One region of the Streptomyces sp. NPDC002386 genome, then DNA from elsewhere that is predicted to be linked to it. Evidence: riboswitches for the same ligand, from Rfam matches in the RefSeq annotation. Region 1 holds a riboswitch; the other holds the start of a gene.
The links. Region 1 has a riboswitch for glycine ahead of gcvT (glycine cleavage system aminomethyltransferase GcvT). Riboswitches for the same ligand answer to the same signal wherever they lie in the genome.
Positions count from the first base shown of each region.

Region 2: it holds a riboswitch for glycine, as region 1 does, so the genes downstream of both, gcvP (aminomethyl-transferring glycine dehydrogenase) here and gcvT (glycine cleavage system aminomethyltransferase GcvT) in region 1, are expected to answer to the same signal.

Region 1 covers NZ_JBSFBX010000009.1:30,765-46,572, forward strand. The annotation lists gene ACWCPN_RS19170 (YVTN family beta-propeller repeat protein) at 1-39, shown strand, start outside; gene ACWCPN_RS19175 (GNAT family N-acetyltransferase) at 50-682, opposite strand; partial or broken gene ACWCPN_RS19180 (MerR family transcriptional regulator) at 800-1,078, opposite strand; gene ACWCPN_RS19185 (EF-hand domain-containing protein) at 1,230-1,442, shown strand; gene ACWCPN_RS19190 (NADPH-dependent F420 reductase) at 1,594-2,280, shown strand; gene ACWCPN_RS19195 (GH25 family lysozyme) at 2,297-2,851, opposite strand; gene ACWCPN_RS19200 (phosphatidylinositol-specific phospholipase C domain-containing protein) at 2,990-4,021, opposite strand; gene ACWCPN_RS19205 (LuxR C-terminal-related transcriptional regulator) at 4,178-5,185, opposite strand; gene ACWCPN_RS19210 (M28 family peptidase) at 5,580-7,337, shown strand; gene ACWCPN_RS19215 (L-serine ammonia-lyase) at 7,434-8,801, opposite strand; gene glyA (serine hydroxymethyltransferase) at 8,881-10,158, opposite strand; gene gcvH (glycine cleavage system protein GcvH) at 10,173-10,550, opposite strand; gene gcvT (glycine cleavage system aminomethyltransferase GcvT) at 10,667-11,794, opposite strand; glycine riboswitch at 11,838-11,951, opposite strand; glycine riboswitch at 11,952-12,049, opposite strand; gene ACWCPN_RS19235 (AAA family ATPase) at 12,228-12,905, shown strand; gene ACWCPN_RS19240 (enhanced serine sensitivity protein SseB) at 12,971-13,765, shown strand; gene ACWCPN_RS19245 (enhanced serine sensitivity protein SseB C-terminal domain-containing protein) at 13,977-14,762, shown strand; gene ACWCPN_RS19250 (ABC transporter permease) at 15,112-15,808, shown strand, end outside.
Region 2 covers NZ_JBSFBX010000027.1:18,254-34,061, reverse strand. The annotation lists gene ACWCPN_RS34290 (CDP-alcohol phosphatidyltransferase family protein) at 1-79, shown strand, start outside; gene ACWCPN_RS34285 (sugar phosphate nucleotidyltransferase) at 194-2,689, shown strand; gene ACWCPN_RS34280 (DUF881 domain-containing protein) at 2,810-3,730, shown strand; gene ACWCPN_RS34275 (small basic family protein) at 3,727-4,059, shown strand; gene ACWCPN_RS34270 (DUF881 domain-containing protein) at 4,065-4,967, shown strand; gene ACWCPN_RS34265 (FHA domain-containing protein) at 5,158-5,988, shown strand; gene ftsR (transcriptional regulator FtsR) at 6,028-6,762, shown strand; gene ACWCPN_RS34255 (bifunctional nuclease family protein) at 6,849-7,322, shown strand; gene ACWCPN_RS34250 (MerR family transcriptional regulator) at 7,571-8,254, shown strand; gene ACWCPN_RS34245 (DNA polymerase IV) at 8,332-9,738, shown strand; gene ACWCPN_RS34240 (PRC-barrel domain-containing protein) at 9,815-10,186, opposite strand; glycine riboswitch at 10,306-10,401, shown strand; gene gcvP (aminomethyl-transferring glycine dehydrogenase) at 10,576-13,461, shown strand; gene ACWCPN_RS34230 (TOBE domain-containing protein) at 13,559-13,978, opposite strand; gene ACWCPN_RS34225 (ABC transporter ATP-binding protein) at 14,007-15,158, opposite strand; gene ACWCPN_RS34220 (ABC transporter permease) at 15,208-15,808, opposite strand, start outside.

The DNA.
Region 1 (15,808 bases):
GGCCGCTACTCCCTCGGCCACACCGGCGTCTTCCGCTGAGCGGGGTGCGTCAGGGGGCGAGCAGCAGCGCCTCCGCGCCCACCACGCGGTAGCCGGCCGCCTGGAACGCCCGCACGCTGCGGGCGTTCCCCGGCGCCGCCTGGGCCCACAGCGGCTCCCCCGCCAGGTGCCGGGCCGCCGTCACCAGGGCCCGGCCCAGCCCCCGGTGCCGCGCCCCCTCGTACACCTCGACGCTCACCTCCAGCCGTCCGCCGACGCCGCGCCCCAGGACCAGCACCCCGCCGTCCGCCGTCCAGGCCCGTACCCCGTCGCGCCGACGGCGGGCGTAGGCGATGCGCGGGTGGCCGGCGTCCTCGATCTCGGTCAGCGCGAGCGCCGGTGCGCCGGGCAGCGGTGAGCCGACCAGCAGCGCGTCGACGGTCTCCGCCCGGCGCCCCGTGCGGGCCAGGAGGGCGGCCAGGAAGACGGGGTTCAGCGCCGCGGACAGCGGATCGCAGTCCACCGCGTCCAGCGTCTCGCGCACCCACCGCGGGTTCTCGTCCGTGAAGACGACGGAGTGCGCGGTGAAGGCCAGCACCCCCGCGTCCCGCGCCCCGTGCTGGGGTACGACCGTCGTACGGCCGTCGGCCGGCGGGAACACCCCGCGCGCCGCGGCGTCCAGTATGTCCCGCAGGGTCTCCAACCCACCGCTCCTTGTGTCTCCACCGACTGGAAGGCCCAGACTCGCAGACGTGATCGACGACGGCACCGCACTTCTCACCATCGGCGAGCTGGCGCGGGCCACCGGCCTCCCGGTTCGCTCCCGGTAGCGGGCGAGCCGGGGATTGTGGGAGGCCTTCATGCGTTCGAGGACGGCCGCCGGGTCGGCGTCGCCGAGCAGATCCCGCAGCACCCGCCCGGCCTCCGGCGCGCCGGGGGCGACACCGCGCTCGCGTGCCGGCCCCACCAGCTGGACGAGCCGGCTGAAGAACCACATGGACGCCCCGCGCGGGGTGTCCGGCCCCCGGTCGGCGGCGTTGAACTCGGCGGCCTCGCGCATCCGCGCCCGGAACTCCGGGTCCTGGACCATCTCGGCCACTGCTCGGTGTGCTGAAGGGAGCGCCCGTCCCGGCGCACGAGGAGGACTTCGCCTGGGTGGTCGCCGCACTGGAGGCGCACACGGACCGTTAATCTGACCAGCGTCAGTACGCCAGCACGGCATGAAGAACGCGAACATAAGGGGCGGATCGGTGGCGGACATCGAGGAAGCACGCAAGCAGTTCCAGCGGATCGACGCGGACGGTGACGGTTTCATCACCGCGGCGGAGTTCAAGTCCGCCCTCGCCCAGGGGGGTGACTGGAACGTCACCGACACGGTGGCGGAGGCCGTCATCCGGACCCGTGACCTCAACGGCGACAAGGTCCTGTCGTTCGACGAGTTCTGGGCCTACCTGAGCAAGTGACGTGCCCGGAGGGGGTGCCGTCCCGCAGCGGGACGGCACCCCCTCCGTCACGACTTCCGCCGGGCCCCGGCGCCCGCGTACCCCCATTCGCCGTAACGGCCGGAATAGCCCGGCGCCGCGCGTGGTTGTCGCCCAGGTCAGAAGCATGCACATGCATGGACTGGGAAGGTCTGTCATGAAGATCGGCATCATCGGCGCGGGCAACATCGGCGGCAATCTGACCCGGCGGCTCACCGCACTCGGGCACGACGTGTCCGTGGCCAACTCGCGGGGACCCGAGACCCTGAAGGCCCTGGCCGAGGAGACCGGCGCGACGGCGGTGCGGGCCGAGGAGGCCGCGGAGGGCGCCGAGGTCGTCGTGGTCACCGTCCCCCTGAAGGCGGTCCCCGGACTCCCTTCCGGCCTGCTGTCCGGCGCCGCCGAGGGGGTGGCCGTGATCGACACCGGCAACTACTACCCGCAGCAGCGCGACGGCCGGATCGCCGGGATCGAGGACGAGGGCCTGACCGAGAGCCGCTGGACCGAGCGGCACCTCCGGCACCCCGTGGTCAAGGCGTTCAACGGCACCTACGCCCAGGACATCCTGGACCGCCCCCGCCCGGCCGGCGACCCCGAGCGGATGGCGCTGCCGGTCGCCGGTGACGACGAGGCCGCCAAGCGGATCGTCCGCGACCTCATCGACGAGCTCGGCTTCGACACGGTCGACGCGGGCGGCATCGACGACTCCTGGCGCCAGCAGCCGGACACCCCGGTCTACGGCCTGCGGGCGGGCGCCGACGCGGTCCGCGAGGCCCTTTCCAAGGCCTCCCCGGAACGGCCGGCGGCCTTCCGCGGCTGACCCGCCGACGGCGTCGTCAGGGCGTGGCCCACTTCCGCAGGGCCGCCTTGTCCGCGAAGGCGGCCACGTCCTTGTCGTGGGGCTCGCTGCTGTACTGGTGGAAGCGCCACTTGGCCTTGATGCGGGGGTGCCCCGCGCTCACGTAGTCGGCGATCCACAGGCCGTCGCCGGCATAGGAGGTGCGGTCCTTGTTCAGCCAGTAGTCGCGGTTGGTGTACAGCAGCACCCTGTTGTGCGGGCGCAGTTGCTTCACCGTCCGGATGAACAGGTCCTTCTCGGCGTTGCTCGCGTGGTTGCCCTCGCTGGTGGTCTCCCAGTCGACGGCGAGCAGTTCACCCGCCTTCTCCGGGGCGTGCCGGACGAAGTACTCGGCCTGGGCGGTGATGTGTCCCGGCCACAGGAAGTGGTAGTAGCCGACGACCAGCCCCGCGTCGCGGCCGTGCTTGGTCTGCGCGGAGAGCCGGGGGTTGACGTACGAACGACCCTCCGTCGCCTTGATGAAGACGAAGGAGAGGCCGTCCGTGCCGTAGGACGAGGACTGGTACGCGCTCACGTCGATGCCGTGCAGCATGGGGGGACCCCCCTGGGGTGCCGTGGGGTTACAGGAGTCGACTCATATATGCCCCGTCCGGCACGAGAGATCCGTCCCGCGCCCTTGGCCGCCGTCGCCGGCGGCCCCCTCGGCGCGGGTCTCGCACGCCGTGCCGGATCAGCCCCGGGTCGTCACCGAGCCCAGTACCGAGGCCGGCTCGGCGGCCCAGTCGGAGGTGATGACGCTGGCGTGGTTCCTGGCCAGCAGGGCGAGGCGGGCGGCGACTTCGGCCTCCGTGGGGTCGGTCGAGGAGATCGCGGGTGACACTCCGTCGGCGCCCGTGGTGATCAGGATGTAGTGGTTCGCGGCGTAGAACGAGGTGTCGTAGCCCTTGTCCACGTAGGTCGCCGCGTCCCCGTCGAAGAACACGAACCAGGGCCGGATCGAGGCGTCGTACCGGCCGGCGCGCGGATCGCCGTTCTCGGCGCCGAGGACCGCCGGGAACGCCTGGGCCGCGGAGATCCGGCCGGCCGCGGACAGGTCCCGCAGATGGTCGCCGTACTCCTTGTCCGTCCAGTAGTGGTCGAACGGGTTGGACTGCTCCACCGTGCCCGGGATCAGTTCGAACAGGAACTTGCCCCGCATGGCGTCCCGGGAGGGCCAGGCGTCGGCCCTGGCGGCCGCGTCGAGGGTGGAGTGGGTGCCGCCCAGCAGGTCGGCCGGCCGGTAGACGCTGCCGCCGAGCCTGCCCGACACCAGGGTGTCGAACTCGTCGGGGCCCATCCCGGCCCGGTCGTTGAAGCCCACCTTCATCTCCACCTTGAAGACGATCGGCGGATGGTCGGGGTGGAGCCGGTTCCAGGCGGCGATGTTGTCCAGGCAGCCGCCGAGGTCCTGGTTGCGGCTCTTGCCGTACAGCTCGTCCGGGTTCTTCGCGGCCTCGCAGTTGTTGTCGTTGCCGAGCGGGTTGCTGTGGCTGACCCGCCACCGGTGGCTCAGGCTGTCGACGTACACGTCCAGTTCCAGCAGCGAGGCCCCCGAGTCCAGCGCCTGCGCGAAGTACGCGTACTTGTCCTTCTCGTACGCGTTGTGCGTCCCGATCGCCGTGACGTCGGAGAACCTGGGCGCCTCCGCCGCCGCGTGGCCCGCTCCCACCGCCAGCATCGCGGCGGCCCCCACGGACGCCACCACCCGTCTGACTCCGCGCATCCGTCAACTCCCTTGTCTCGCGGTCAAGTTGGCGGAAGCGTAGAAGCGGGCGGTTACCGAGGGGTAGCCCCTGGAGGAACATCATCACCGCGTGCGGCAGGCGGGCGGGTGCCCGGCCGCGGCCGGGCCGCACCGTCCCGGCCCGCCGGCTTCCGGTCAGTTCACCAGACCCAGGCGGGCCGCGGTCACTCCGGCCTCGAAGCGGCTGGAGGTGCCGAGTTTCTCCATGATCTGGTTCATCAGGCGGCGCAGGGTGCGGTCCGAGCAGGCCAGCCGGCGGGCGATGGTCTCGTCCTTGGCGCCGGTGGCCAGCAGCGCCAGCACCTCGCGTTCCTGCGCGGACAGTTCGCAGCCGGCGCGCCCGCGTCCGGGCCGGCTCTCGGTGTGCGGCCGGGCGAGGTCCCAGGCGTGGGTGAAGACCGCGCAGAAGCACCGGGCGACGGGCGTGCTGTGCAGGATGACGTCGCCGCCCTCGCCCTGCGGCCCGGGTCCCGCCCCGATGATGACGATCGCCCGGTCCAGGATGTTCATGTGCAGCGGCACCGTCGGGGCGACCCGCACCTCGGCCCCGGCGTCGGCCAGCGCGTTCAGGTAGCGGGCGGGCGCCTGTGAGCGGACCGCCTGCTGGGACGTCAGCATGCGCATCCGGACGCCGTTCGCCAGCATGTCCAGGTCTCCTGCGAGGCTGGCGTCGAGGACCTGCGCGTCGGGGAAGGAGTTGCGCATCGCGAGGAACTCCTCCCGGCTGAGCGCGTCCAGTTCCGCCAGCCGCTTGCGGGTGTGCTCCCGGTCCGCGAAGTACTCGGTCTCCACCGCTTCCCGGGCGTCGAACCGCGGGGCCGTCAGCAGGGACAGCACGTCGTCCAGCGCCTCGGCGTCCCGGCCGGCCCTCTCGGCCGTCTCCCGCAGCCGGCGCCCGTGCTCCGAGACGATGTGCCGCAGGGCCCGGTCCGGGGTGCTCAGCCGCTCACCGCCGGGGGCGAGGAGCCACCGGTCGGCGAGCCACCGGGTCAGCTCGGGGGACAGGCCCCGCAGTTCCTCCCGTTCGGCGGCGGCGTCCCGGGCCCCCGTCGCCGTGATCCGCCCGGCCGCGGCCAGGTAGGCCGCCCGCGCCTCGGCGGCGGTCGGCGGCCGGTCGTGCGAAGGGTTCTGCGCCGCAGGCATGCGCGCACGATACGGGCCCGTCCCGGGGGAGGCCAGGGACGTCGCGCGGACGGACCGGCCCGGCGGCCGCACTGGCCGGAAGCGGACGTGCCGGAAACGGACAGGAGCGGACGGACCGTACGGCGGTTAACCTCGTCGCCGCCCGCCCAAATCCTCGTGACCCCCGGTGCGCCTCCCCGATCCACCTCGCACCGGGAGCCGTCGAGGAGCCGGCGCGGACCTCTGGATCCGGCCGGTTCCGCACGGCGAGGCTTGACCTGTACTTGGCATGCGCATGCTCAATACGCAGTGCGGGACCGCTCACCCGGGTCCCCACCCCCACCCGCATCGGCCGGGAGGCGCGGCACCACCACGCCCCGCCTCCCGTTTCCTCCCACCCCACAAAGGAGACACGGTGCTTCGAAGAATCTCCCCGACCGGCCTGTCCCTGACCGGTGTCACCCTGGCCGCCGCACTGGGCCTGGTGGCGCTCCCCGCGAGCGCCGCGCCGGCCTCCGAGGGCACCATCACCGCGGCCGCTCCGGCCACCCTCGCGGCCGCGCCCGACATCGACGTCACCAAGGTCCAGGCGCACCTGACCGAGCTGAACGCCATAGCGACCCGCAACGGCGGCAACCGCAGATCGACCACCCAGGGCTACCGCGACTCGGTCGCCTACGTGAAGGGCAAGCTCCAGGCGGCCGGTTACACGGTCACCGAGCAGGCCTGCACCTCCGGCTGCACCAGCGGCGCCGGACCCAACCTGATCGCCGAGTGGCCGCACGGCGACGCGTCGAAGGTGTACATGTTCGGCTCGCACCTCGACAGCGTCTCCGCCGGACCCGGCATCAACGACAACGGCTCCGGCAGCGCCACCCTCCTGGAGGTCGCGCTGAAACTCGCCGAGACCAACCCGTCGATGGCGGCCCGCGTCCGCTTCGGCTGGTGGACGGACGAGGAGCAGGGCCTCAACGGCTCGGACTTCTACGTCCGTTCACTGACCTCCGCCCAGCGCTCGGCGATCAAGGCCTACTACAACTTCGACATGGTCGCCTCGCGCAACGGCGGCTACTTCATCAACCACATCACCTCCGCGGCCGCCGCCCCGATGAAGGCGTACTGGGACTCGCTGAACCTGCAGCCCGAGGAGAACACCGAGGGCGCGGGCCGTTCCGACGACTACTCCTTCGAGAACTACGGCATCCCCACCTCCGGCTACGCCATGGGTGCGAGCGCCCGCAAGACCTCGGCGCAGGCGGCCAAGTGGGGCGGCACGGCGAACGCCGCGTACGACAGCTGCTACCACTCCTCCTGCGACACCACCGCCAACATCAACGCCACCGGACTGAACCGCAGCGCCGACGGCGTCGCCTACACCCTGTGGTCCCAGGCGGTCTCGGCGACCGTCCCGGCCGACGACTTCTCCCTCTCGGCGAGCCCCGCCACGGGCAGCACCGCCCCGGGCACCTCGCTGAGCACCACCGTGTCCACCGCCACGACCAACGGCTCGGCCCAGACCGTCAGCCTCTCCGCCTCGGGCGCCCCCGCCGGGGTCACGGTCTCCTTCAGTCCGGCCTCGGTGACCTCCGGCGGCTCGTCCACGGCGACGGTCACCGTCGGTTCCTCCGTGGCGCCGGGTACGTACAACCTCACCATCAGCGGCGCCGGCTCCACCACGCACACCGCGCAGTACACGCTGACCGTCACCGGCTCCGGCGGCTGCACGGCCTCCCAGGCGGTCTCCAACGGCGGCTTCGAGAGCGGCACTTCGCCGTGGACCGGGGACACCGGCTCGATCGGCGCGTTCAGCGGCCAGTCCGCGCACTCCGGCACCCGGTACGCGTGGCTGGCTGGCTACGGCTCCACGGCCACCGACACGGTCAGCCAGACCGTGACGATCCCGGCCGGCTGCACCAGGGCGACCCTGAAGTACTGGCTGCACATCGACACCGGCGAGTCGGGCTCCACGGCGTACGACACCTTCCAGGTCAAGGTCAACGGGACCGCGAAGCAGACGTACTCCAACGCCAACGCGGCCACGGGGTACACCGAGCGCACGCTGGACCTGAGCCAGTACATCGGCCAGCAGATCACGCTGGCCTTCACGGGCTCCGAGGACTCCAGCCTGCAGACCAGCTTCGTCGTCGACGACGTCACCCTGACGACCGGCTGATCACCCGCGGCACGGCGAGGGGAGGCGGAGCCCCGGCCCGCCTCCCGCTCTCCGCGCCTCGGCTCCGGCGGCGCCCCGCGTGACGCGGGGTGCCGCTCAGCACTCGATGATGTTCACCGCCAGCCCGCCCCGGGCCGTCTCCTTGTACTTCACCGACATGTCGGCGCCGGTGTCCTTCATCGTCTTGATGACCTTGTCCAGGGACACCTTGTGCGAGCCGTCGCCGCGCATCGCCATCTTCGCCGCGGTGACCGCCTTCACCGCGGCCATGCCGTTGCGCTCGATGCAGGGGATCTGGACCAGGCCGCCCACGGGGTCGCAGGTCAGGCCGAGGTTGTGCTCCATGCCGATCTCGGCCGCGTTCTCCACCTGCTCGGGGCTGCCGCCCAGCACCTCGGCGAGGGCGCCCGCGGCCATCGAGCAGGCGGAGCCGACCTCGCCCTGGCAGCCGACCTCGGCGCCGGAGATGGAGGCGTTCTCCTTGAAGAGCATGCCGATGGCGCCGGCCGCGAGGAGGAAGCGGACCACGCCGTCCTCGTCGGCGCCCGGCACGAAGTTGATGTAGTAGTGCAGGACCGCCGGGATGATGCCCGCCGCGCCGTTCGTCGGAGCGGTGACCACGCGGCCGCCGGCCGCGTTCTCCTCGTTCACCGCCATCGCGTAGAGGGTGATCCACTCCATCGCGTGCGCGAGCGGGTCGCCCTCGGCGCGCAGCTGGCGGGCCGAGACGGCCGCGCGGCGGCGCACCTTCAGACCGCCGGGCAGGATGCCCTCCCGGGACATGCCCCGCCGCACGCACTCGCGCATGACCCGCCAGATCTCCAGCAGGCCCGCCCGGATCTCGTCCTCGGTGCGCCAGGCGCGCTCGTTCTCCAGCATCAGGGAGGAGATCGACAGACCCGTCTCCCGGGTCAGGCGCAGCAGCTCGTCACCGGTGCGGAACGGGTACTTCAGGACCGTGTCGTCCAGCACGATGCGGTCCGCGCCGACCGCGTCCTCGTCCACGACGAAGCCGCCGCCGACCGAGTAGTACGTCTTGGAGAGCAGCTCCGTGCCGGCCGCGTCGAAGGCCCACACCGTCATGCCGTTGGCGTGGTAGGGCAGCGCCTTGCGGCGGTGCAGGACCAGGTCGTCGTCGAAGGAGAAGGCGATCTCGTGCTCGCCGAGCAGCGAGATCCGGCCCGACCGCCTGATCCCCTCCACCCGTTCGTCGGCCGACTCCACGTCCACCGTGCGGGGCGAGGCGCCCTCCAGACCGAGCAGCACCGCCTTCGGGGTGCCGTGGCCGTGGCCGGTCGCGCCGAGCGAGCCGTACAGCTCGCAGCGCACGGAGGCGACGGCGTCCAGCAGGTCCTCGTTGCGCAGCCGGCGGGCGAACATGCGCGCCGCGCGCATCGGACCGACCGTGTGGGAGCTGGACGGGCCGATGCCGATCGAGAACAGGTCGAAGACCGAGATGGCCACGGAAACTCCTCAATACGGGGTGGTGCGGGTGCGGCACCGCGCACACCTTCCAGTGTGCGCGGTGCCCGGTGAAACGGACTTACTTGTTCAGACCCGGGTACAGCGGGTGCTTGTCGGCCAGGGCCTCGACCCGGGCCTTCAGGGCCGCCACGCCGGCGCCCTCGAACGGGGCGGGCGCCTTCAGGGCCTCGGCGATCACGTCCGCGACCTCGGCGAAGTCCTCGGCCGTGAAGCCCCGGGTCGCCAGGGCCGGCGTACCGATGCGCAGACCCGAGGTCACCATCGGGGGACGCGGGTCGTTCGGGACGGCGTTGCGGTTGACCGTGATGCCGACCTCGTGGAGGCGGTCCTCGGCCTGCTGCCCGTCGAGCTCGGACTCCCGCAGGTCCACCAGGATCAGGTGCACGTCCGTACCGCCGGACAGCACGTTGACCCCGGCCTCGCGGGCGTCGGCGGCGGTGAGCCGCTCGGCGAGGATGCGGGCACCCTCCACCGTACGGCGCTGGCGCTCCTTGAACTCCTCCGAGGCGGCGACCTTGAAGGAGACCGCCTTGGCCGCGATCACGTGCTCCAGGGGACCGCCCTGGAAGCCCGGGAAGACGGACGAGTTCAGCTTCTTGGCGAAGGCCTTCTTCGCCAGGATGATGCCGCCGCGCGGGCCGCCGAGGGTCTTGTGGGTCGTGGAGGTGACCACGTCCGCGTACTCGACCGGGTTCGGGTGCAGACCCGCCGCGACCAGGCCGGCGAAGTGCGCCATGTCGACCCACAGGTACGCCTCGACCTCGTCGGCGATCCGGCGGAACTCGGCGAAGTCGAGCTGACGCGGGTACGCCGACCAGCCGGCGATGATCACCTTCGGGCGGTGCTCCTTGGCCAGCCGCTCGACCTCGGCCATGTCGACCAGGCCCGCCTCGTCCACGTGGTAGGCGACCACGTCGAACTGCTTGCCGGAGAAGTTCAGCCGCATCCCGTGGGTGAGGTGGCCGCCGTGCGCCAGGTCCAGGCCGAGAATGGTGTCCCCGGGCTGGGCGAGGGCGAACAGCGCCGCCTGGTTGGCGGAGGCGCCGGAGTGGGGCTGGACGTTGGCGTACTCGGCGCCGAACAGCTCCTTGATCCGGTCGATGGCGATCTGCTCGGCGACGTCGACGTGCTCGCAGCCGCCGTAGTAGCGGCGGCCCGGGTAGCCCTCCGCGTACTTGTTGGTCAGCACCGAGCCCTGGGCCTCCATCACCGCGAGCGGCGCGAAGTTCTCCGAGGCGATCATCTCCAGCGTCGACTGCTGGCGGTTCAGCTCGGCGTCGACCGCGGCGGCGATCTCCGGGTCCAGCTCGTGCAGGGACGTGTTCAGGACAGTCATACGGCTACGACTCCTCAGCCGGCGTTCTGGGCGGTGTACTCGTCGGCGGAGAGCAGGTCGGCCGGCTCCTCGGTGACGCGCACCTTGAACAGCCAGCCGCCCTCGAAGGGGGCCGAGTTCACCAGCGACGGGTCGTTGACGACGTCCTCGTTGACCTCGGTGATCTCACCGGTGACCGGGGAGTACAGGTCCGAGACCGACTTGGTCGACTCCAGCTCGCCGCAGGTCTCACCCGCGGACACCGTGGCACCGACCTCGGGGAGCTGGGCGTAGACCACGTCGCCGAGCGCGTTGGCCGCGAACTCCGTGATGCCGACCGTCGAGACGCCGTCCTCGGCGGCCGACAGCCACTCGTGCTCCTTGCTGTAGCGCAGCTGCTGGGGATTGCTCATGGCCTGAATTCTCCTGTACGCGCGGGAGTGCTGATGAATGGGGGACTGCTGGACCTGCTGCTGAGCAGCGGGGATGTGCGCAGGGTCACGTCCGGTGGACGGACCGCGCCCAGTGTCTACTTCTGACGCTTGTAGAAGGGGAGCGCCACGACCTCGTACGGCTCGTGGCTGCCCCGGATGTCCACGCCGACACCCTCGGCGCCCGGCGCCGCGTGCGCCGCGTCGACGTACGCCATCGCGATCGGCCTGCCCAGGGTGGGGGAGGGGGCACCGGAGGTGACCTCACCGATCACCGAGCCGCCCGCGACGACGGGGTATCCGGCGCGCGGCACCCGGCGGCCCTCGGCGATCAGGCCGACGAGCACCCGCGGCGGGTTCTGCTCGGCCCTGGCGGCGGCCTCGGCCAGCGCCTCGCGGCCCACGAAGTCGCCCTCCTTCTCGAACTTCACCACCCGGCCGAGCCCGGCGTCGAAGGGGGTCAGGGAGGTGGTCAGCTCGTGCCCGTACAGCGGCATGCCCGCCTCCAGGCGCAGGGTGTCCCGGCAGGACAGGCCGCACGGCACCAGACCGGCGCCCTCGCCCGCCTTGGTCAGCGCCTGCCACAGCTCCACCGCGTGCTCCGGCTTCACGAACAGCTCGAAGCCGTCCTCACCGGTGTAGCCCGTGCGCGCGATCAGCGCGGGGACGCCGGCGACGGTGCCGGGCAGGCCCGCGTAGTACTTCAGGCCGTCCAGGTCGGCGTCGGTCAGCGACTTCAGGATGCCGGGGGACTCGGGGCCCTGGACCGCGAGCAGCGCGTAGGCGTCCCGGTCGTCGCGCACCTCGGCGTCGAAGCCCGCGGCGCGCTCGGTCAGCGCGTCCAGCACCACCTGGGCGTTGGAGGCGTTGGCGACGACCATGTACTCGTGCTCGGCCAGCCGGTAGACGATCAGGTCGTCCAGGATGCCGCCGTCGGCCTGGCAGATCATGGTATAGCGGGCGCGGCCGACACCGACCGAGGCGATGTTGCCCACCAGCGCGTGGTTCAGCAGGGCGGCCGCCTGCGGCCCGGTCACGGTGATCTCGCCCATGTGGGAGAGGTCGAAGAGACCGGCCTTGGTCCGCACCGCGAGGTGCTCGTCGCGCTCGGACCCGTAGCGCAGCGGCATGTCCCAGCCGGCGAAGTCGGTCATCGTCGCGCCGAGCGAGCGGTGCAGGGCGTCGAGCGCGGTACGGCGCGGTCCGTTGGGTTCGGTACTGCTCATCGGTCGGTCGTCTCCCAGGGCAGGTATGACAGGCGAGGATCGTTCCTCCCCATCTGTCATCGGAACCTGAGAGGTTCGCCATGATCCTCGCGAGGAGTGGTCACGGCTTGCACCTTGGGTGGAGCCACTGTCGCAGCGGCCCGCTTTTCAGATGTGCCTCGCCCGCGCGGTAACGGGGCCTGAGAGATTCAAGGGAGGGACTTGCTCCTTCGGCGTCCCAGCGGAGCTGGCTGGGAACTCTCCCGCGCGGATTCAAACGGCCGGTATGCAGTTGGCGCGCACATCATTGCACGCCGCGCCCCGCCCCGTCAGGGCCCGCATCCGTAACCGAGCTGTGGCAGTACGCGCACCCAACCGCTGGACCTGCGCATTACCTTCTCTTTACATTCGATGGGCAAAGGGTCTCCGAGCCCACAAGGGGAGGACGATGACGGTGAACAGGACCACGGCCTACGCCGCCACCACCGGTCTCACGGTGCCGAAGCAGCCCTCCGCCCCGGCCCGCCAGCGCTGCGCCGACCGTCCCGCCCCGGTCGTCCGCGACCTGCGCGAGCGCGCCGGGCGCAGCCCGCACGACCTGCTCTTCGGCCCCCGCGACCTGGTGGTGATCACCGGACTGCCCGGCAGCGGCAAGTCCACCCTGATGCACCGCGCGGTCCCCGGCCACCGCATCGACTCCCAGGACACCCGCGACCGCTGGGACGCCCGCGTCCCCCGCTTCCTCCCCTACGCGCTCTACCGCCCCCTGGTCCGGCTCGCCCACTACGCCGGGCTGCGCCGCGCCCTCGGCACCGGCGAGGGGGTCGTCGTGCACGACTGCGGCACCCAGGCCTGGGTGCGCGGCTGGCTGGCCCGCGCGGCCCGGCGCCGCGGCGGCACCCTGCACCTGCTCCTGCTCGACGTCACCGCGGAGACCGCCCGCGCGGGCCAGCGCGAGCGCGGGCGCGGCGTCTCCCGCTACGCCTTCCGCCGCCACCGCCGTACGGCGGCCCGTCTGCTGCACGGGGTGGAGCGGGGCGAACTGCCCGCCGGCTGCGGCTCGGCGGTGCTGCTGGACCGGGACGCCGCCGAGGTGCTGCGCCGGATCGGCTTCACCGGCCGATCCGACTGAGCGCCGTCCCGGGTAACCGCTAGCCTTTTGCACCACAGCAGTGGTTCCCAGCAGGCGGCAGGCAGATGGACTTCTCGGCGGCGGACCTTCCCGCGGACTTTCCGGCACGGACGCACCCCCACCCGCACGGCGGTTGGCCCGGCAACGAACTGGAGGAGGTGCTCTCGGCCTCCCTCGGCATACCCGGCGCGGGCGGCCGGATCGCCGAGGTGCTGGGCCGCAGCCTGCTGTGGATCCCGCTGCCCAACGGCGGCGGCCCGCACAGCGGCCCGCTGGACCTGCCCACCACGGAGATCGAGGGCCAGGTGTACGTCCCGGTCTTCAGCTCCGAGGAGCAGCTCCGCCTGGCCGCCGGCTCCCACATGTCGTACACCGTCGCCCCGGCGGTGGAGTTCGCCCGCGGTCTGCCCCCGCAGGCCGGCATCCTCGTGAACCCCGACGGGGTGGTGGGCCTGCCGCTGCCGCCCGAGGCGGTGGCCGAACTCTGCCGCACCGGCAGCACCCCGCTGGACGGCCCGGCCACCGGCGGCCGGGTCCGCCTCTTCGAGCCGGACTGGCAGGAGGACCCGGTCGACTTCCTCGCCGCCGCCTCCGCCGAGTTCGCCGGCACCGGCGTGGTCGTCGCGGCCCGCCGCTGCCTCGCCGCCGTGGAGACGGCCGAGCCGGTGATGTTCGTGGGCGTGGAACTCTCCCAGTGGGAGGGCGACCTGCGGGCCCTTCCCCTGGAGGCCCTGGGCCGCGCCCTGGGCAAGGCCCCGGTCAAGTGGCAGGTCAACCTCGTCCTCCTGGACGTCACGGACGACCCGGTGGCCACCTGGCTCAAATCCAACGTCCGGCCCTTCTACCAGTACGGCCACTGACCGGCGGGCCCGGTGGCAGCGGGTCCGGCAGGCGCGGGGCGGTGCCGGCCGGCGGCTCCGCCGCCGGGCGCGATCAGCCCCACCGACCCGCGCCCGCGCACGAACACAGGGCCCCTGGCCGTGGGGCGCATAAGCTGTCCCCGAACACGGGGCATGAATCGAAGGGGCGGTAAGACAGGTGAGCGCGAGCCCAAGCGGCAGCGTCGAGCACATGCTGCGCCAGGTCACCCCCGGCCGCTACGACGCCTACGAGGCACTGCTGCGCGCCCTCGCCACCCCCTCCTCCGGCCAGATCTGGATGCTGCTCTGGCACGGCCAGGCCGGCTCCCCGGACGCCCAGTACGGGAACATGGAGGTCGACGGCTTCGGCTACGCCCCCTGTGTGACCTCCGCGCAGGAGCTCTCGGCGAGTGGCTGGAACCGCTCCTACGAGGTGGTCGACGGGCTCGACGTGGCCCGCACCCTCTTCCCCGACCACTACGGTCTCTGGCTCAACCCGCACGCCCCGGGCGGCGGCGTCGGCGTCCCCTGGCCGGACCTGCGCCGCATCGCCACCGGTCTGGACCGCCAGCCCGCCGGCCCCCTGCGGCTGTCGGAACCCGGCATCGACGTGGCGCAGTTCTACGCCCTGCTCGTGCAGAACGCCCACCGCACCCCGGCCCTGCGCTCGCTGCGCCGCGCCTGGGTGCAGCCCGCGCTCGGCGCGCCGTATCTCGCCATCGGCCTGGACGTGCGCGACACCTCGCCCGCCGCCGTCGACTCGGTGCGCGCGATGATGCAGCAGTCCGTCGGCGCGGTCCCCGAGGGACTGCCGGTGTCGACCGTCGCGATGACCGACGACTACGACCCGGTGGTGCTGTGGATGCGGGCCAACGCACGCCCGTTCTACGATCGCGACGCCCACGCGGCCGTTCCCCAGCCGCAGCCGCAGGGACCGCCGCAGCCCCAGGCGCCGGCTCCCGGCTACGGCTACCCGCCGGTCCACGGGGGCTACTGAGCAACCGGCCCGGGCAGTCCGCCACTTGGACGGTGGTGGAGAATTCGTGTGCGAGACGGACTTCTCCGCGCGTAGAAGAGCGGCGATTCGTCCGTTTGGAGCAGAAGCACCGTTCTGTCCCAAGTGCCCCCCGTCCGGTGGCCGTTACCCCGTGATCGGATAACGGAATCCCCTGGACTGCATCACGGTTGCGCATACTTTCCCCGCCAGCTCTGGCGGGTGATCGCGGAGAAGCTGAAGACTCGCGATTCAGACGTGAGGTCGAAACTCGCGATCGAGGCAAGTCGACAAAGCCGCAAACCGCGGCAGGCGCAGGCCGGTCACCACCGGCGAGAGGGGTCGGGTCACTGTGACCGCACCGATCGAGACCACCGGAGCGGCAGCCGAGGCACAGCCGGAAGCTGTGCTCGAGGGTGCCGGTAAGGGGCGGATCGAGGGTCGTTCCCTTGGACAGATCGCCTGGTCGAGATTCAAGAGGGACAAGGTCGCCGTCGCGGGTGGCGTCATCGTCGTCCTCCTCATCGCGCTGGCCGTCCTCTCCCGGCCCCTGCAGGCCCTGCTCGGACTCGACCCGAACGCCTTCCACCAGGACCTGATCACCCCCGACACCTCGCTGCCCAAGGGCAGTTGGGGCGGTATGAGCGCGGACCACCCGCTCGGTGTGGACCCGAAGTTCGGCCGGGACATCGCCACCCGCGTCCTGGAGGGCTCCTGGGTGTCGCTGGTGGTCGCCTTCGGCGCCACGGTCCTGTCCAACGTGATCGGCGCCATCATGGGTGTCGTCGCGGGCTACTACGGCGGCCGGGTGGACAACATCATCAGCCGCCTGATGGACACCTTCCTCGCCTTCCCCCTCCTGCTGTTCGCCATCGCGATCTCCGCCACGCTGCAGGGCGGCGCGTTCGGCCTCAACGGGCTCCCGCTCCACCTGAGCGTGCTGATCTTCGTCATCGGCTTCTTCAACTGGCCCTACCTGGGCCGGATCGTGCGCGGCCAGACCCTCGCCCTGCGTGAGCGCGAGTTCGTGGACGCCTCCCGCGGCATGG
Region 2 (15,808 bases), on a different contig from region 1:
AACCCTCTATTGGTGGGCAGGAGTGCTCTACGTGGTACAAGTCCGCCGCCTCGTTCGCGCGGACGCCACGGCCGATTGAGCCCCGCTGATTGTCCGGACAAAGTGGTCCGATGGCCCGCCGCGCCGAAGTGCGGGACAATCTGGACGGGTGAAGTCGGCTAGACCGTCGTCTCTTTAGGAGGACGCTTCCGACATGAAGGCCGTCGTGATGGCCGGTGGCGAAGGCACGCGCCTTCGCCCTATGACCTCCAGCATGCCCAAGCCGCTCCTGCCCGTGGTCAACCGCCCGATCATGGAGCATGTGCTGAGGCTGCTCAAAAGGCATGGGCTCAACGAGACCGTTGTCACCGTGCAGTTCCTGGCATCGCTCGTCAAGAACTACTTCGGCGACGGCGAAGAGCTCGGAATGGAGCTCACATATGCCAACGAGGAGAAACCGCTCGGTACCGCCGGAAGCGTCAAGAACGCCGAAGAGGCGTTGAAGGACGACGCCTTCCTCGTCATCTCCGGTGACGCACTGACCGACTTCGACCTCACCGATCTGATCAATTTCCACAAGGAGAAGGGCGCACTGGTCACCGTTTGTCTGACCCGGGTGCCCAATCCGCTGGAGTTCGGCATCACCATCGTCGACGAGGAAGGCAAGGTCGAGCGTTTCCTCGAGAAGCCGACCTGGGGGCAGGTCTTCTCCGACACGGTGAACACGGGCATCTACGTCATGGAGCCCGAGGTCTTCGACTACGTCGAGGCCGATGTGTCCGTCGACTGGTCCGGTGACGTCTTCCCGCAGCTCATGAAGGAAGGCAAGCCGATCTACGGCTATGTCGCCGAGGGCTACTGGGAGGACGTCGGCACCCACGAGAGCTACGTCAAGGCGCAGGCCGACGTCCTCGAGGGCAAGGTCAACGTCGACATCGACGGGTTCGAGATCTCCCCGGGTGTCTGGGTGGCCGAGGGCGCCGAGGTGCACCCCGACGCGGTGCTGCGCGGGCCGCTCTACATCGGCGACTACGCCAAGGTGGAGGCCGGCGCGGAAATCCGCGAGCACACCGTCGTCGGTTCCAACGTCGTCGTCAAGAGCGGTGCCTTCATGCACCGGGCCGTCGTGCACGACAACGTGTACGTCGGTCAGCACAGCAATCTGCGCGGCTGTGTCGTCGGCAAGAACACCGACATCATGCGGGCCGCCCGGATCGAGGACGGCGCGGTCATCGGTGACGAGTGCCTGATCGGCGAAGAATCGATCGTTCAGGGCAATGTGCGGGTCTACCCGTTCAAGACCATCGAGGCCGGCGCCTTCGTCAACACCTCGGTGATCTGGGAGTCCAGGGGACAGGCCAACCTGTTCGGCGCCCGCGGCGTGTCGGGCATCCTCAACGTGGAGATCACGCCCGAGCTGGCCGTACGGCTCGCCGGCGCCTACGCGACCACGCTGAAGAAGGGCTCCACGGTCACCACGGCCCGTGACCACTCCCGAGGCGCCCGCGCACTCAAGCGTGCGGTGATCTCCGCGCTCCAGGCCAGCGCCATCGACGTACGGGACCTGGAGAACGTGCCGCTGCCCGTGGCCCGGCAGCAGACCGCGCGCGGCAGCGCGGGCGGCATCATGATCCGGACCTCCCCGGGTGTGCCGGACTCCGTCGACATCATGTTCTTCGACGGGCAGGGCGCGGACCTCTCGCAGGGCGGCCAGCGCAAGCTCGACCGCGTGTTCGCGAGGCAGGAGTACCGCCGGGCGTTCCCCGGTGAGATCGGCGACCTGTACTTCCCCGCCAGCGTCTTCGACTCGTACACCGGGTCGCTGCTGCGCAACGTCGACATCACCGGCATAGCGGAGTCGGGCCTCAAGGTCGTCGTGGACGCGTCCAACGGCAGCGCCGGTCTCGTGCTGCCCAGCCTCCTCGGCAAGCTCGGCGTGGACTCCCTGACGATCAACCCCGGTCTCGACGAGTCCCGGCCCACCGAGACCGAGGAGATCCGGCGCAAGGGCCTGGTGCGCCTCGGTGAGATCGTGGCGTCCTCCCGGGCCGCGTTCGGTGTGCGGTTCGACCCCGTCGGTGAGCGGTTGTCGCTCGTGGACGAGAAGGGCCGGATCATCGAGGACGACCGGGCGCTGCTCGTCATGCTCGACCTGGTGGCGGCGGAGCGCCGCAGCGGCCGGGTGGCGCTGCCGGTGACCACGACCAGGATCGCCGAACAGGTGGCCGCCTATCACGGCACCCAGGTCGAGTGGACGACCACGTCTCCCGATGACCTCACGCGCGTGGGACGCGAGGAGGGCACCATCTTCGGTGGTGACGGCAAGGGCGGGTTCATCGTCCCCGAGTTCAGCAGCGTCTACGACGGCACGGCGGCCTTCGTGCGGCTGATCGGGCTGGTGGCCCGCACGCAGCTCACGCTGAGCCAGATCGACGCGCGGATTCCGCGGGCGCACGTCCTGAAGCGGGACCTGGCGACGCCGTGGGCCGTCAAGGGCCTCGTCATGCGGCGGGTCGTCGAGGCCGCCGGGGACCGTTCCGTCGACACGACCGACGGTGTGCGGGTGGTGGAGACCGACGGGCGCTGGGTGATGGTGCTGCCCGACCCGGCCGAGGCCGTCACCCATCTGTGGGCCGAGGGTCCGGACGACGCCTCGGCGCAGGCCCTGCTGGACGAGTGGGCGGCCGTGGTGGACAGCGCCGGGCGGTAGGACCGGCGGCTCCGGACGGCGAAAGCCGCTCCACGCGCGCGTGCCGGGCAGGTGTCCCCGAGGGGGCCTGTCCGGCACGCCGGTGGGGCCGTTCGGAGGTACTGCCCGCGACATGCGACGATGTGCGGCATGCCGCAGCAATCCCCCGTTCGGAGCAGCCCCCCGCGGTCGTCGCGTCCGGACGCGTCCATGTCGTTGATCACCAACGTCATGGACCACAGCCTCGACGACGGCTACGCGGAGGCGGCCGCCCGGCGGGCGGCGCAGGGCGAGGCAGGCGGACTGCCCAAGACGCTCAGGGCGAAGCTGGGCCTGGCGGCGGGCCTGGTGCTCGCCGCGCTGGTGGTGACCGTGGGAGCGGCGCAGGCGAGGATCGCGGCACCCGTGGTGGCCAAGGAACGCCAGGAGCTGATCGACCGCATCGACCGGGAGACCGCGGACGCGGACCGGCTCGAGAGCGATGTCGACAAACTGCGGGACGACGTCGACACGCGCCGGCGGGCGGCGCTGAGCCGCAGTGGCGGCGGCTCGGAGGCCGACGTGGTGGGCGTGCTGTCGGGCGCGACGGCGGTGCACGGCCCCGGCGTCAAGCTCGTGGTGAACGACGCCAAGGAGGCGAGCGCCGGCGGCGACGGCTCCAATCCGCGGGAGACCTCGGGCTTCTCCGACACCGGCCGGGTGCGCGACCGGGACATGCAGCGGGTGGTGAACGGGCTGTGGGCCTCGGGCGCCGAAGCCGTCTCCATCAACGGCCAGCGGCTGACGGCCCTGTCCGCGATCCGGGCCGCGGGTGACGCGATACTGGTCGACAACAGGCCGCTGGTGCCGCCGTACACGGTGCTCGCGGTGGGGGACGGGCAGAGGCTGAGCACCAGGTTCCAGGACAGCGCCGACGGGCTGTACCTGCACGCCCTGGAGGAGAACTTCGGCATCCGGGCCACCATCTCCACCGAGGGGGACGTGCGCCTGCCCTCCGCACCGAGTGTGATCGTACGCACAGCACAGCCGAACGCCGACAAGACTGAGAAGGGCACATCGTGATCGCCGTACTGGGCCTCATCGTGGGAGTCGTGGCCGGCCTGTTGGTCCGGCCGGAGGTTCCGGCGGTCGTCGAGCCTTATCTGCCGATCGCCGTCGTGGCCGCGCTGGACGCGGTGTTCGGCGGTCTGCGGGCCATGCTCGACGGCATCTTCGACGACAAGGTCTTCGTGGTGTCGTTCCTGTCCAACGTGGTCGTGGCCGCACTGATCGTCTTCCTGGGCGACAAGCTGGGCGTCGGGGCGCAGTTGTCCACCGGCGTCGTGGTGGTCCTCGGTATCCGTATCTTCTCCAACGCCGCGGCGATCCGGCGCCACGTCTTCCGGGCTTGAGAGCGATGAGCAACCAGGACGAGCGGCCCGAGAACAGGCTGCGCAAGGAACTGCCCGACGAGGTCCCGGCCCCGGCCCCGGCCGCCGAGCCCGAGCGAGCCCCGGCCGGTCCGGAGCGGACGCCCGCGGAGCCGCGGCGGACTCCGGCCGAAGGAACCGGGGGAGCCGATGGCGCCGAGCCCCCGCTCACCGGCCGGCAGCGGCTGGTCAAGGGGGTGTGGCCGCCGCGTGTCACCCGCGCCCAACTCATCGTCGCGGTCCTGCTGTTCGGCCTCGGCTTCGGACTGGCCGTGCAGGTGGCGTCGAACAGCGACAGCGACAGCGCGCTGCGCGGCGCACGTCAGGAAGATCTCGTTCGCATCCTCGATGAACTGGACGACCGTACCCAGCGTCTTGAGGACGAGAAGCAGGGACTCGACAAACAGCGCCAGGAACTGCAGAGCAGCTCCGACCAGGCCGCCGAGGCGCGGCGGCAGACGGCCGAGAAGGAGAAGCAACTCGGCATCCTGGCGGGCACCGTGGCGGCGCAGGGTCCCGGCATCACCATGACGATCGAGGACGCGAAGGGGACGGTCAAGGCGGACATGCTGCTCGACGCGATCCAGGAACTGCGCGCGGCCGGCGCGGAGGCGATCCAGGTCAACGGCGTGCGCGTGGTCGCGAGCACCTACTTCACCGATGCCGGCAAGAGCGTGAGCGTCGACGGGAACAAGATCAACGCCCCGTATCGTTTCCAGGTCATCGGCAAGCCGCAGGATCTCGAGCCGGCTCTGAACATTCCGGGAGGCGTGGTGCAGACTCTGGAGAAGGAGCAGGCCACGGCGACCGTCGAGCGGTCGGACAAGATCGTCGTGGACGCCTTGCGACAGGTAAAGCAGCCTGACTACGCTCGGTCGTCCTCCCAGTGAACCGGTGGTGCATGGGGGACGTCCGGCAGGGGCATGAGGTTGCGGGGGGTCGGCGCACCGAAGAAGTGGCGCGTGGTGGAAACTGTCTGGTGGATACGGACGTTGTGAGGATGTCCGGGTCGACCGGTGTAGGCAATCAGGGTTCGTCCTGCCCCACGGGCGGGTCTGTTTCGGTCAAGGGGAATCGCCCGTGAAGTTGTTTGCGAAGTTGTTCGGCAAGAGCGCGCGAGAGGGCAGCGACAACGCGACCGCTCGCCATCGCGCACAGCCTGACGCAGAGGGCCAGCGCCCGCTGTTCCGTGACCAGGTCGCTGGTCCGGGCGGTGACATTTCCGGAGGCCAGGGCGCGGCGTCTGTTGACCCTGCCCAGTCCGGCGACATAGGTTTCGGGCAACCGTCAACCTCAAGTACGGGTGGAGGGTTTGCCTCCGACCCCTATGCGTCGAACGCCCCCGCGGGGCCACCGCGGCAGGAGGATCCGTCCATGTCCGTCCTGGTGTGTACGAGGTGCGGTAACCGCAACGCGGAGAACGCCCGCTTCTGCTCAAACTGCGGTGCGCCGCTGCGCCCCGGCGTGGCGCCGGAGCGAGCCTCGGAGACCACGTCCACGATCTCCATCTCCGGCATCGAGGCCTACGACTCCGAGGTGACCGGGCAGACGCAGGTGCCGATGCTCTCGCCCGAGGCGCAGGCCGCGGTCGACGCGCTTCCGCTGGGCTCGGCGCTGCTGGTGGTGCGCCGGGGGCCGAACTCGGGCAGCCGCTTCCTGCTGGACAGCGACCTGACCACGGCCGGGCGCCACCCGCAGAGCGACATCTTCCTGGACGACGTCACGGTCTCCCGCCGGCACGTGGAGTTCCGGCGCTCCCCTGACGGCTCGTTCACGGTGGCCGACGTGGGCAGTCTGAACGGCACGTACGTCAACCGCGAGCGGATCGACCAGGTGCCTCTGTCGAACGGTGACGAGGTGCAGATCGGCAAGTACCGGCTGGTCTTCTACGCGAGCCGGCAGGGCATCTGACCCCCTGGACTCCGTCCGGGGGGAACCCAGGGAAGGTCCATGCTGCACACACCGAGCGGCGGTGCCCGAAGCGGTACCGCCGCCACGGACGGACTGATGAGCATCGGCGCGGTGCTGAACGCGCTGCGTGACGAGTTCCCCGACGTCACCATCTCCAAGATCCGTTTCCTGGAGTCCGAGGGGCTCGTCGAGCCGCGGCGGACGCCGTCGGGATACCGCAAGTTCGGCCCCGGGGACGTCGACCGCCTCGCGCACGTCCTGAGGATGCAGCGGGACCACTACCTGCCGCTCAAGGTGATCCGTGAGCATCTGGACGCCATGGAGCGCGGTGAGGCCGTGCAACTGCCCTTGGTGGGGCGCCAGCGCACCGGGGAGGAGCCGCCGGAGCCGTCCGAGCGGCCCACGGTGGCCCGGGTCGGCCGTGCCGAGCTGCTGGCGGCGGCGGACATCGGCGAGGACGACCTCGCGGAGTGGCAGTCGTACGGGCTCATCGCTCCGCTGGAGGACGGTGTGTACGACGCGTCGGCCGTCACCGTTGCCTCGCTCGTCGCCGAGCTGGGCCGGTTCGGGATCGAGCCGCGCCATCTGCGGGTGATGAAGGCCGCCGCCGACCGGGAGGCGGGTCTGGTGGACCAGGTGGTGGCTCCCCTGAAGCGCCATCGCAACCCGCAGACCCGGGCCCACGCGGAGGCCCGGGCGAAGGAGCTGGCGGCGCTCACGATGCGGCTGCACGCGGCACTGGTGCAGACCGCCCTCGGTGTGCGCCTGCCCTGAACGGCGGGGTGCCCGGCGCGGCCGGATCGGGCACCTGTTCCCGGCCCGACTACCCAAAGGTCCCGAGCACGGCCTAGGGTTGCTGTGTGAACGAGCTCGATGTCGTAGGTGTCCGGGTCGAAATGCCCTCCAACCAACCGATCGTGCTCCTGCGCGAAGTGGGGGGCGACCGCTACCTCCCCATCTGGATCGGGCCGGGGGAGGCGACGGCGATCGCCTTCGCCCAGCAGGGCATGGCCCCCGCGCGACCGCTGACCCACGACCTGTTCAAGGACGTGCTGGAGGCCGTCGGCCAGGAGCTGACCGAAGTGCGCATCACGGATCTGCGTGAGGGCGTCTTCTACGCGGAGCTGGTCTTCGCCAGCGGGGTCGAGGTGAGCGCGCGTCCGTCCGACGCCATAGCGCTGGCCCTGCGTACCGGGACGCCGATCTACGGCAGCGACACGGTGCTGGACGACGCCGGCATCGCGATCCCGGACGAGCAGGAGGACGAGGTGGAGAAGTTCCGCGAGTTCCTCGACCAGATCTCGCCCGAGGACTTCGGCACCAGCAGCCAGTGAGGTGCGGCGGACCCGCGGCCCGAGGGCGGTGACCCGTGGGCCGGCGCCGCGCATCATGGCAAATGCCACCGGCCATCCAGAGCGTCATGCCGTCTTCCGCGAGAGCATTCGGCTAGCCTTTCCCCGCGGTGGGGCACGGGAAACCACTCTTAGGGTGATTATCACCCGGCGTGGCGAGTGTGGCGATCGTTGACGCACCCCTGGTGACTGCCTACCGTCGAGAAGGCAGGTCAAGGACGGAGGTCGGCGTGAGAACGAGCGGCGACGGTACGGCTGGGGGTGCCCCCGGACGCGGTTTCGGGGAGAGCGGTCCGTACCCTCCCCCGAGTTCCCGGCCGCGTTCCAGCGGCCAGTACGCATATCCCGGCGGCGCGGTCGACCCCGCCCCACAGCGGCCGGCGGCGGTGCCGAACGGCGAAGGGGTGGCGGCCATGGCGTCCGAGGAGATCGGCTACCGGGGACCCACGGCCTGTGCGGCCGCCGGCATCACCTACCGGCAACTGGACTACTGGGCCCGCACCGGACTGGTGGAGCCGAGCGTGCGGTCCGCCTACGGGTCGGGCACCCAGCGCCTCTACAGCTTCCGGGACGTGGTCGTCCTGAAGATCGTCAAGCGGTTCCTGGACACCGGGGTGTCGCTGCAGAACATCCGCACGACCGTGCAGCACCTCCGGGAACGCGGTTTCCAGGACCTGGAGCGCATGACCCTGATGAGCGACGGTGCCACGGTGTACGAGTGCACCTCGCCGGACGAGGTTCACGCCCTGCTCCAGGGCGGCCAGGGCATCTTCGGGATCGCCGTGGGCGTGGTCTGGCGGGACGTGGAGAGCGCGCTCTCCCAGCTGCACGGGGAGCGTGTCGACACGGGGGAGACCCTGGTCGGGCACAACCCCGCGGACGAGCTGGCGCGGCGGCGCAACCGGGCCGTCTGAGCACGCCCCGGTGAGCCGCACCGCACCCGACGGGCCGCGCACCCGCGTTGTCAGTGGTGTGGTGCAGCATCGGTCATGTGAGAAACGCGCCCACGATCCTGCATCTCGACATGGATGCCTTCTACGCCTCGGTGGAGCAGGCGTCCAAGCCGAGCCTGCGGGGCAAGGCCGTGGTCGTGGGCGGACTCGGGCCGCGTGGCGTGGTGGCCACCGCCTCGTACGAGGCGCGGGTGTTCGGGGTGCACTCGGCGATGCCGATGGCCCAGGCGCGCCGGCTGGCGCCTAACGCCGCGTACCTGGTGCCCCGCTTCAGCCTCTACCGGTCGGTGAGCGACCAGGTGATGGCGCTGCTGCGGGAGCTGTCACCGCTGGTGGAGCCGCTGAGCCTGGACGAGGCCTTCGTCGACCTCGAGGCCCGGGAGGCGGCCTGGGACGCGGAGTCGGCACGCCGGGTGGGGACGAAGCTGCGCACCGACATACGGGCGGTCACCGGGCTCACCGGGTCCGTGGGACTCGCCGCCTCCAAGATGCTCGCGAAGATCGCCTCGGAGGAGGCCAAGCCCGACGGCCTCGTCCTCGTCGAACCCGGTACCGAGCGGGCCCTGCTCGGGCCGATGCCGGTGCGGACCCTGCCCGGGGTGGGCCCGGCGACCGGGGACCATCTGCGGCGGGCCGGGATCGCCACGGTCGAGGAGTTGGCGGAGGCGGGCGAGGACGAACTCGTACGGCTGCTCGGCAAGGCGCACGGCCACGCGCTGTACGCGATGGCGCTGGCCCGCGACGACCGGCCCGTGGTCGCCGAGCGGGAGGCCAAGTCGGTGTCGGTGGAGGACACCTACGACGTGGACATCCACGACCGGCTGCGGGTCGGCATCGAGGTGCGGCGGCTCGCCGAGCGGTGCGTGGGCCGGCTGCGCGGGGCCGGGCTGTCGGGGCGGACCATCGTGCTGAAGGTCCGCAGGTACGACTTCTCGACGCTGACCCGGTCCGAGACGCTCAGAGGGCCCACGGACGACCCCGCGGTGATCCGGGAGGCGGCGGAGCGGCTGCTGGACTCCGTGGACACCACGGGCGGGGTACGGCTGCTCGGGGTGGGAGTCACCGGGCTCGCCGACTACACCCAGGAGGACCTGTTCGCCCAGGCGGCGCAGCCGTCGTCGGAGGCACATGTGCCGGAGGAGGCCGTGGCCGAGTCCGTGCCGGAGCGGCCGGAGCCCGTCGGTCGGCAGTGGCGTGCCGGGCAGGACGTGCACCACGCCGAGCTGGGCCACGGCTGGGTGCAGGGGAGCGGCCTGGGCCGGGTGACCGTGCGTTTCGAGACGCCTCAGTCGGAGCCGGGGCGCGTGCGGACGTTCGGCGTCGAGGATCCCGCGCTGGAACCGGCGGATCCGCTGCCGCTGGTGCTGGATACGGCTCCGCTGCCACCGGTGCCCGACGCGGATCCGCCGTCGCGCCCGCCGGGTGCCGTCGACGCCGATCGGTAGGGGCAACCGCGGCACGCGGCTGCCCTGGCCGCTCGCGGGGTTCCGTGTGCCCCGCGGGGTCGCCTGCGAAGCGGGCTCAGGGTTCCTCGGTGCCCGCCAGCTTGCCGAAGTCGCGGTCCGCGAGCGGGGAGGGCGCCGCCACGTCGAGGCCGTAGTGGTGGTAGAGCTGGAGTTCCTGCTCGGGGGAGAGGTGGCGGCCCACGCCGAAGTCGGGAGCGTCCTTGATGAGCGCACGGTCGAAGGGGACCCGCAGGGCGCCCTCGACGATCTCGCTGGGTTCCAGGGGGACGAAGGCGTCCCGGGAGAAGAGACCGGTGCGTATGGCCGCCCACTCCGGCACACCGGTGGCGTCGTCGAGGTACACCTCGTCGATGGTGCCGATCTTGGTACCGGTGCGGTCGAACGCCTTGCGGCCGATCAGGTTGCGCGGATCGATGTCGGTCTGCACGGTCCCTCTCCCTCCACGTGGTCGCAACTCATCCGTAAGCACTACGAAAGAGCACAATCAGTGAGGCGGCCACTCGAAGGCCCGGGCGTTGACCTCGCTGGTAGGCTGACAGCGGCTGCTGACCCCGTGCGGGAGAGTCCTCCGACCACCCTCGGAGGCGCCGAAGGAGCAAATCCTCCCCGGAATCTCTCAGGCTCACGTACCGCACGGACGAGGTCACTCTGGAAAGCAGGGCGGATGTCGACGGCGTCCGCCCTCACCGACGGTGAAAGCCGGCGCCCACGGGCCGCCGGTGAAGCTCTCAGGTCGAGATGACAGAGGGGGAGGCCGTCGGGGTATCCGTACCGGGGTGCCCCTCGAAGGTCGCGTCAGACCAGGAGGCCTCCGCAATGACCGCCCATCGCACCCCGCTCTCCGAGCTCGAAGCGGGTATCCCCTTCGAGCAGCGCCACATCGGGCCCGACCAGGAGGCGCGGGCCAAGATGCTCGCGCACGTCGGCTACGGCTCGCTCGACGAACTGACCGCCGCCGCGGTCCCGGACGTGATCAAGAACGCCGACGCCCTGGACCTGCCGGGCGCCCGCACCGAGGCCGAGGTGCTCGCCGAGCTGCGCTCGCTCGCCGACCGCAACCAGGTCCTCGGCTCCATGATCGGCCTCGGCTACTACGGCACCTTCACCCCGCCGGTCGTCCTGCGCAACGTCATGGAGAACCCGGCCTGGTACACGGCCTACACGCCGTACCAGCCGGAGATCTCCCAGGGACGGCTCGAGGCCCTGCTGAACTTCCAGACCATGGTCGCCGAGCTCACCGGGCTGCCGACGTCGGGCGCCTCCCTGCTCGACGAAGGCACCGCGGCCGCCGAGGCCATGGCGCTGTCCCGGCGCATGGGCAGGAACAAGAAGGGCCTGTTCCTGATCGACGCGGACGCCCTGCCGCAGACCGTCGCCGTCATCGAGACCCGCGCCGAGCCGACCGGTGTCGAGGTCGTCGTCGCCGACCTCTCCGACGGCATCCCGGCGGAGATCGCCGAGCGCGAGATCAACGGCGTGCTGGTCCAGTACCCGGGCGCCTCCGGTGCCGTCCGTGACATCAAGCCGCTCATCGACCAGGCGCACGAGCTGGGCGCCCTCGTCACCGTCGCGGCCGACCTGCTCGCGCTCACCCTGCTGACCTCGCCGGGTGAGCTGGGCGCGGACATCGCCGTCGGCACCACCCAGCGCTTCGGCGTGCCGATGGGCTTCGGCGGGCCGCACGCGGGCTACATGGCGGTGCACGAGAAGTTCGCGCGCAGCCTGCCCGGCCGTCTCGTCGGCGTGTCCGTCGACGCCGACGGGCACAAGGCCTACCGCCTCGCGCTGCAGACCCGCGAGCAGCACATCCGCCGCGAGAAGGCCACCAGCAACATCTGCACCGCCCAGGTGCTGCTCGCCGTGATGGCCGGCATGTACGCCGTCTACCACGGTCCCGAGGGGCTGCGGACCATCGCCCGCCGCACCCACCGCTACGCCACGATCCTCGCCGAGGGCCTGAAGGCGGGCGGTGTCGAGATCGTGCACGGCGCCTACTTCGACACCCTCACCGCGCGTGTGCCCGGCAGGGCCGCCGAGGTCACGGCCGCCGCCCGGGCCGGCGGCGTCAACCTGCGTCTCGTCGACGCCGACCTCGTCTCCCTCGCCTGCGACGAGACCACCAACCGGGCGCAGGTGGAGGCCGTCTTCGCCGCCTTCGGCGTCGACGGCGACATCGAGGCGCTGGACGCGGCGGCCGGCGAGGCCCTGCCCGAGGCCCTGCTGCGCACCGACGACTACCTCACCCACCCGGTCTTCCACGAGCACCGCTCCGAGACCGCGATGCTGCGCTACCTGCGCCGGCTCGCCGACCGTGACTACGCGCTCGACCGCGGCATGATCCCGCTGGGCTCCTGCACCATGAAGCTCAACGCGACCACCGAGATGGAGCCGGTCACCTGGCCCGAGTTCGGCCAGATGCACCCCTTCGCGCCCGCCGAGCAGGCCGAGGGCTACCTCACGCTCATCCGCGAGCTGGAGGACCGTCTCGCCGAGGTCACCGGCTACGACAAGGTCTCACTGCAGCCGAACGCCGGTTCGCAGGGCGAGCTGGCCGGTCTGCTGGCCGTGCGCGGCTACCACCGCGCCAACGGTGACGATCAGCGCACCGTCTGCCTCATCCCGTCCTCCGCGCACGGCACCAACGCGGCCAGCGCGGTGATGGCCGGCATGAAGGTCGTCGTCGTCAAGACCGCCGAGGACGGCGAGATCGACGTCGCCGACCTGCGGGCGAAGATCGAGCAGCACCGCGACGAGCTGGCCGTGCTGATGATCACCTACCCGTCGACGCACGGTGTGTTCGAGGAGCACGTCGCCGACATCTGCGCCCAGGTCCACGACGCCGGCGGCCAGGTGTACGTCGACGGCGCCAACCTGAACGCCCTGGTCGGCCTCGCCAAGCCGGGTCACTTCGGCGGCGACGTCTCGCACCTGAACCTGCACAAGACGTTCTGCATCCCGCACGGCGGCGGCGGTCCCGGCGTCGGCCCGGTGGCAGTCCGCTCGCACCTGGCGCCGTACCTGCCGAACCACCCGCTGCAGCCGGCGGCCGGCCCCGAGACCGGCGTGGGCCCGATCTCCGCCGCGCCGTGGGGGAGCGCGGGCATCCTGCCGATCTCGTGGGCGTACGTCCGCCTGATGGGCGGCGAGGGGCTCAAGCGCGCCACCCAGGTCGCCGTGCTCTCCGCCAACTACGTCGCCAAGCGCCTCGAGCCGCACTACCCGGTGCTCTACAACGGCCCCGGCGGCCTGGTGGCGCACGAGTGCATCATCGACCTGCGTCCGCTGACCAAGGCGACCGGCGTGAGCGTGGACGACGTCGCCAAGCGGCTCATCGACTACGGCTTCCACGCGCCGACCATGTCCTTCCCGGTGGCCGGCACCCTGATGATCGAGCCGACCGAGTCCGAGGACCTCGCGGAGCTGGACCGGTTCTGCGACGCGATGATCGCCATCCGTGCGGAGATCGAGAAGGTCGGCTCCGGCGTGTGGCCCGCGGAGGACAACCCGCTGCGCAACGCGCCGCACACCGCGCGGGCGCTCGGCGCGGACTGGGACCACGCCTACAGCCGCGAGGAGGCCGTCTTCCCGGGCGGTGTCGCGGTCGCGGACAAGTACTGGCCGCCGGTGCGCCGTATCGACCAGGCCTTCGGTGACCGCAACCTGGTGTGCTCCTGCCCGCCGCTGGACGCGTACGAGGACTGAGCGAGCCGTACGTGGGAGCCCCGCCCGTGGTCCGGGCGGGGCTCCCACGTCTGCGCGCCCCCGGCCTCCGGGCGGTGCACACCGGTCCGCGCGCCTTTCAGGCCGTGTCCAGCGACACCTCGGTCGCCTTGATCAGGGCGACCACGTCGGAACCCACGAAGAGGCCGAGGTCCTCGGCCGCGTCCCTGGTGATCACCGCGGTCAGCTCACCGCCGGCCACGGACACCTTCACGGAGGCCATGACCTCGCCCCGGGTGAGACGGGTGATCGCACCGGGGAGCTGGTTGCGGATCGACAGCCCCTCGATCCCGCTGGTCGACAGGGAGACCTCGGTCGACTTCACCAGGGCGCGGACGGCGGTGCCGGGGGCGAGACCGAGTTGCTCGGCGGCCTCCAGGGTGATGGCGGCCGTCAGCTCCTGGCCGCCGTCCAGCCGCACCTTGACGATCGCCATGACCTCGCCATGGTGGATCTCGGTCACGCTGCCGGGGAGCTGGTTGCGGATGCTCAGTGTCATGAGCACCCACCGTAGGGCGCCCGGCCGGTCAGGCCGGGTATGCGTGGGTCTGCGTCGCCTTCACTGTCGCCCAGACCGATGCACCGGGATGCAGGTCCAGCTCGGCGGCGGCGACCGTGGTGAGGTCGGCGGCGAGGGGGAGCTCGCCGCTGAGATCGGCGCGGATCTGGTCGCCGTGCGTCTCCAGCCCCGCGACCTCGCAGCGCCACAGGTTGCGGGCGCTGGCACCGGTGGGCCGGTCCCGGAAGAGGGTGACGGCGGCGGGCGGGAAGGCCACGAAGACGGGACCGGACAGGTCCTCCGTGGTCGTCACCGAGGGGCCCGCGTCGAGCCGCACGGTGTGCCCCCCGGCCTGTCCGCGGTAGAGGTTGAGGCCGACCAGCCGGGCGATGTAGTCGGTGCGCGGCCTGCGGGCGATCTCCGAGGGGGTGCCGTGCTGCACGACGTGGCCGTGCTCGACGACCACCAGCCGGTCCGCGAGCACCATGGCGTCCAGCGGGTCGTGCGTGACCAGAACGGCGACGGCCTCGAACTCGGCGAGATGGCGGCGGAGCCGGGCGCGGACCTCCAGCCGGGTGCGCGCGTCCAGCGCGGCGAGCGGTTCGTCCAGGAGCAGCAGCCGGGGCCGGGTGGCCAGGGCGCGGGCGAGCGCGACGCGCTGGGCCTGGCCGCCGGACAGCCGGCGGGGCTTGGCCGAGGCGTGCCCGGCGAGTCCCATACGGTCCAGCCAGGCGGCCGCCTGCGCCCGCGCCTCGGCCTTGCCGGCGCCCTGGCAGCGCGGCCCGAACGCAACGTTGTCCAGCGCGGAAAGGTGGGGGAAGAGGAGGTAGTCCTGGAAGACGACGCCGACCGGGCGGGACTCGGGCGGGGTGCGCTCCAGTGAGGTGCCGTCCAGCCGCAGGTGGCCGCCGGTGAGCGGGAGCAGTCCCGCGAGGGCACGCAGGGCGGTGCTCTTGCCGGCGCCGTTCGGGCCCAGCAGCGCGATGACGTCGCCCGGGGCCGCGGTCAGCGCCACGTCGAGCCGGAAACCGTCCCGGTCCACGACGAGGTGGGCGTCGAGCCCCTGCTCGCCGGCGGTCCTCGGACCGGCCTCGACGGGGGCGCCGGTCCTGCTCGCGGGGGCCGGGTCCGCCGTCGGCACCCACGCGGGGCCGGCCTCCGTCCTCAACTCGCCCGCCATGCCCGCCTCGCCTCCCTTCCTCATCCGGTCCTCCCTCACCATCGTGCCCTCAGGTCCCGGTCAGCCATCGGTCCCGCAGTCCGGCCAGCACCGCGATCGACACGGCCAGCAGGACCAGGCTCAGGGAGATGGCCGCCTCCGGGTCGTTCTGCAGGGCCAGGTAGACGGCCAGCGGCATGGTCTGGGTACGGCCGGGGAAATTGCCCGCGAAGGTGATCGTCGCCCCGAACTCGCCGAGCGCGCGGGCCCACGCCAGCACCGCTCCGGCGGCGACACCGGGGGCGATCAGCGGCAGGGTGACCCGGCGGAACGCGGTGAACCGCGAGGCGCCGAGCGTGGCCGCCGCCTCCTCGAAGCGCGGGTCGGCGGCGCGCAGGGTGCCCTCGACACTGATGACCAGGAACGGCATCGCGACGAACGCCTCCGCGATCACGACCCCGGCGGTGGTGAAGGGCAGGGTGATCCCGAACCACGCGTCCAGCCACTTGCCGACCACGCCGTTGCGGCCGAGGGCGAGCAGCAGGGCCACGCCGCCCACCACCGGGGGCAGGACCAGCGGCAGGGTGACCAGGGCCCGCACGAGACGGCGGCCGGGAAAGTCGGTGCGCGCCAGCAGCCAGGCCAGCGGCACGCCCAGCACCAGACTGACC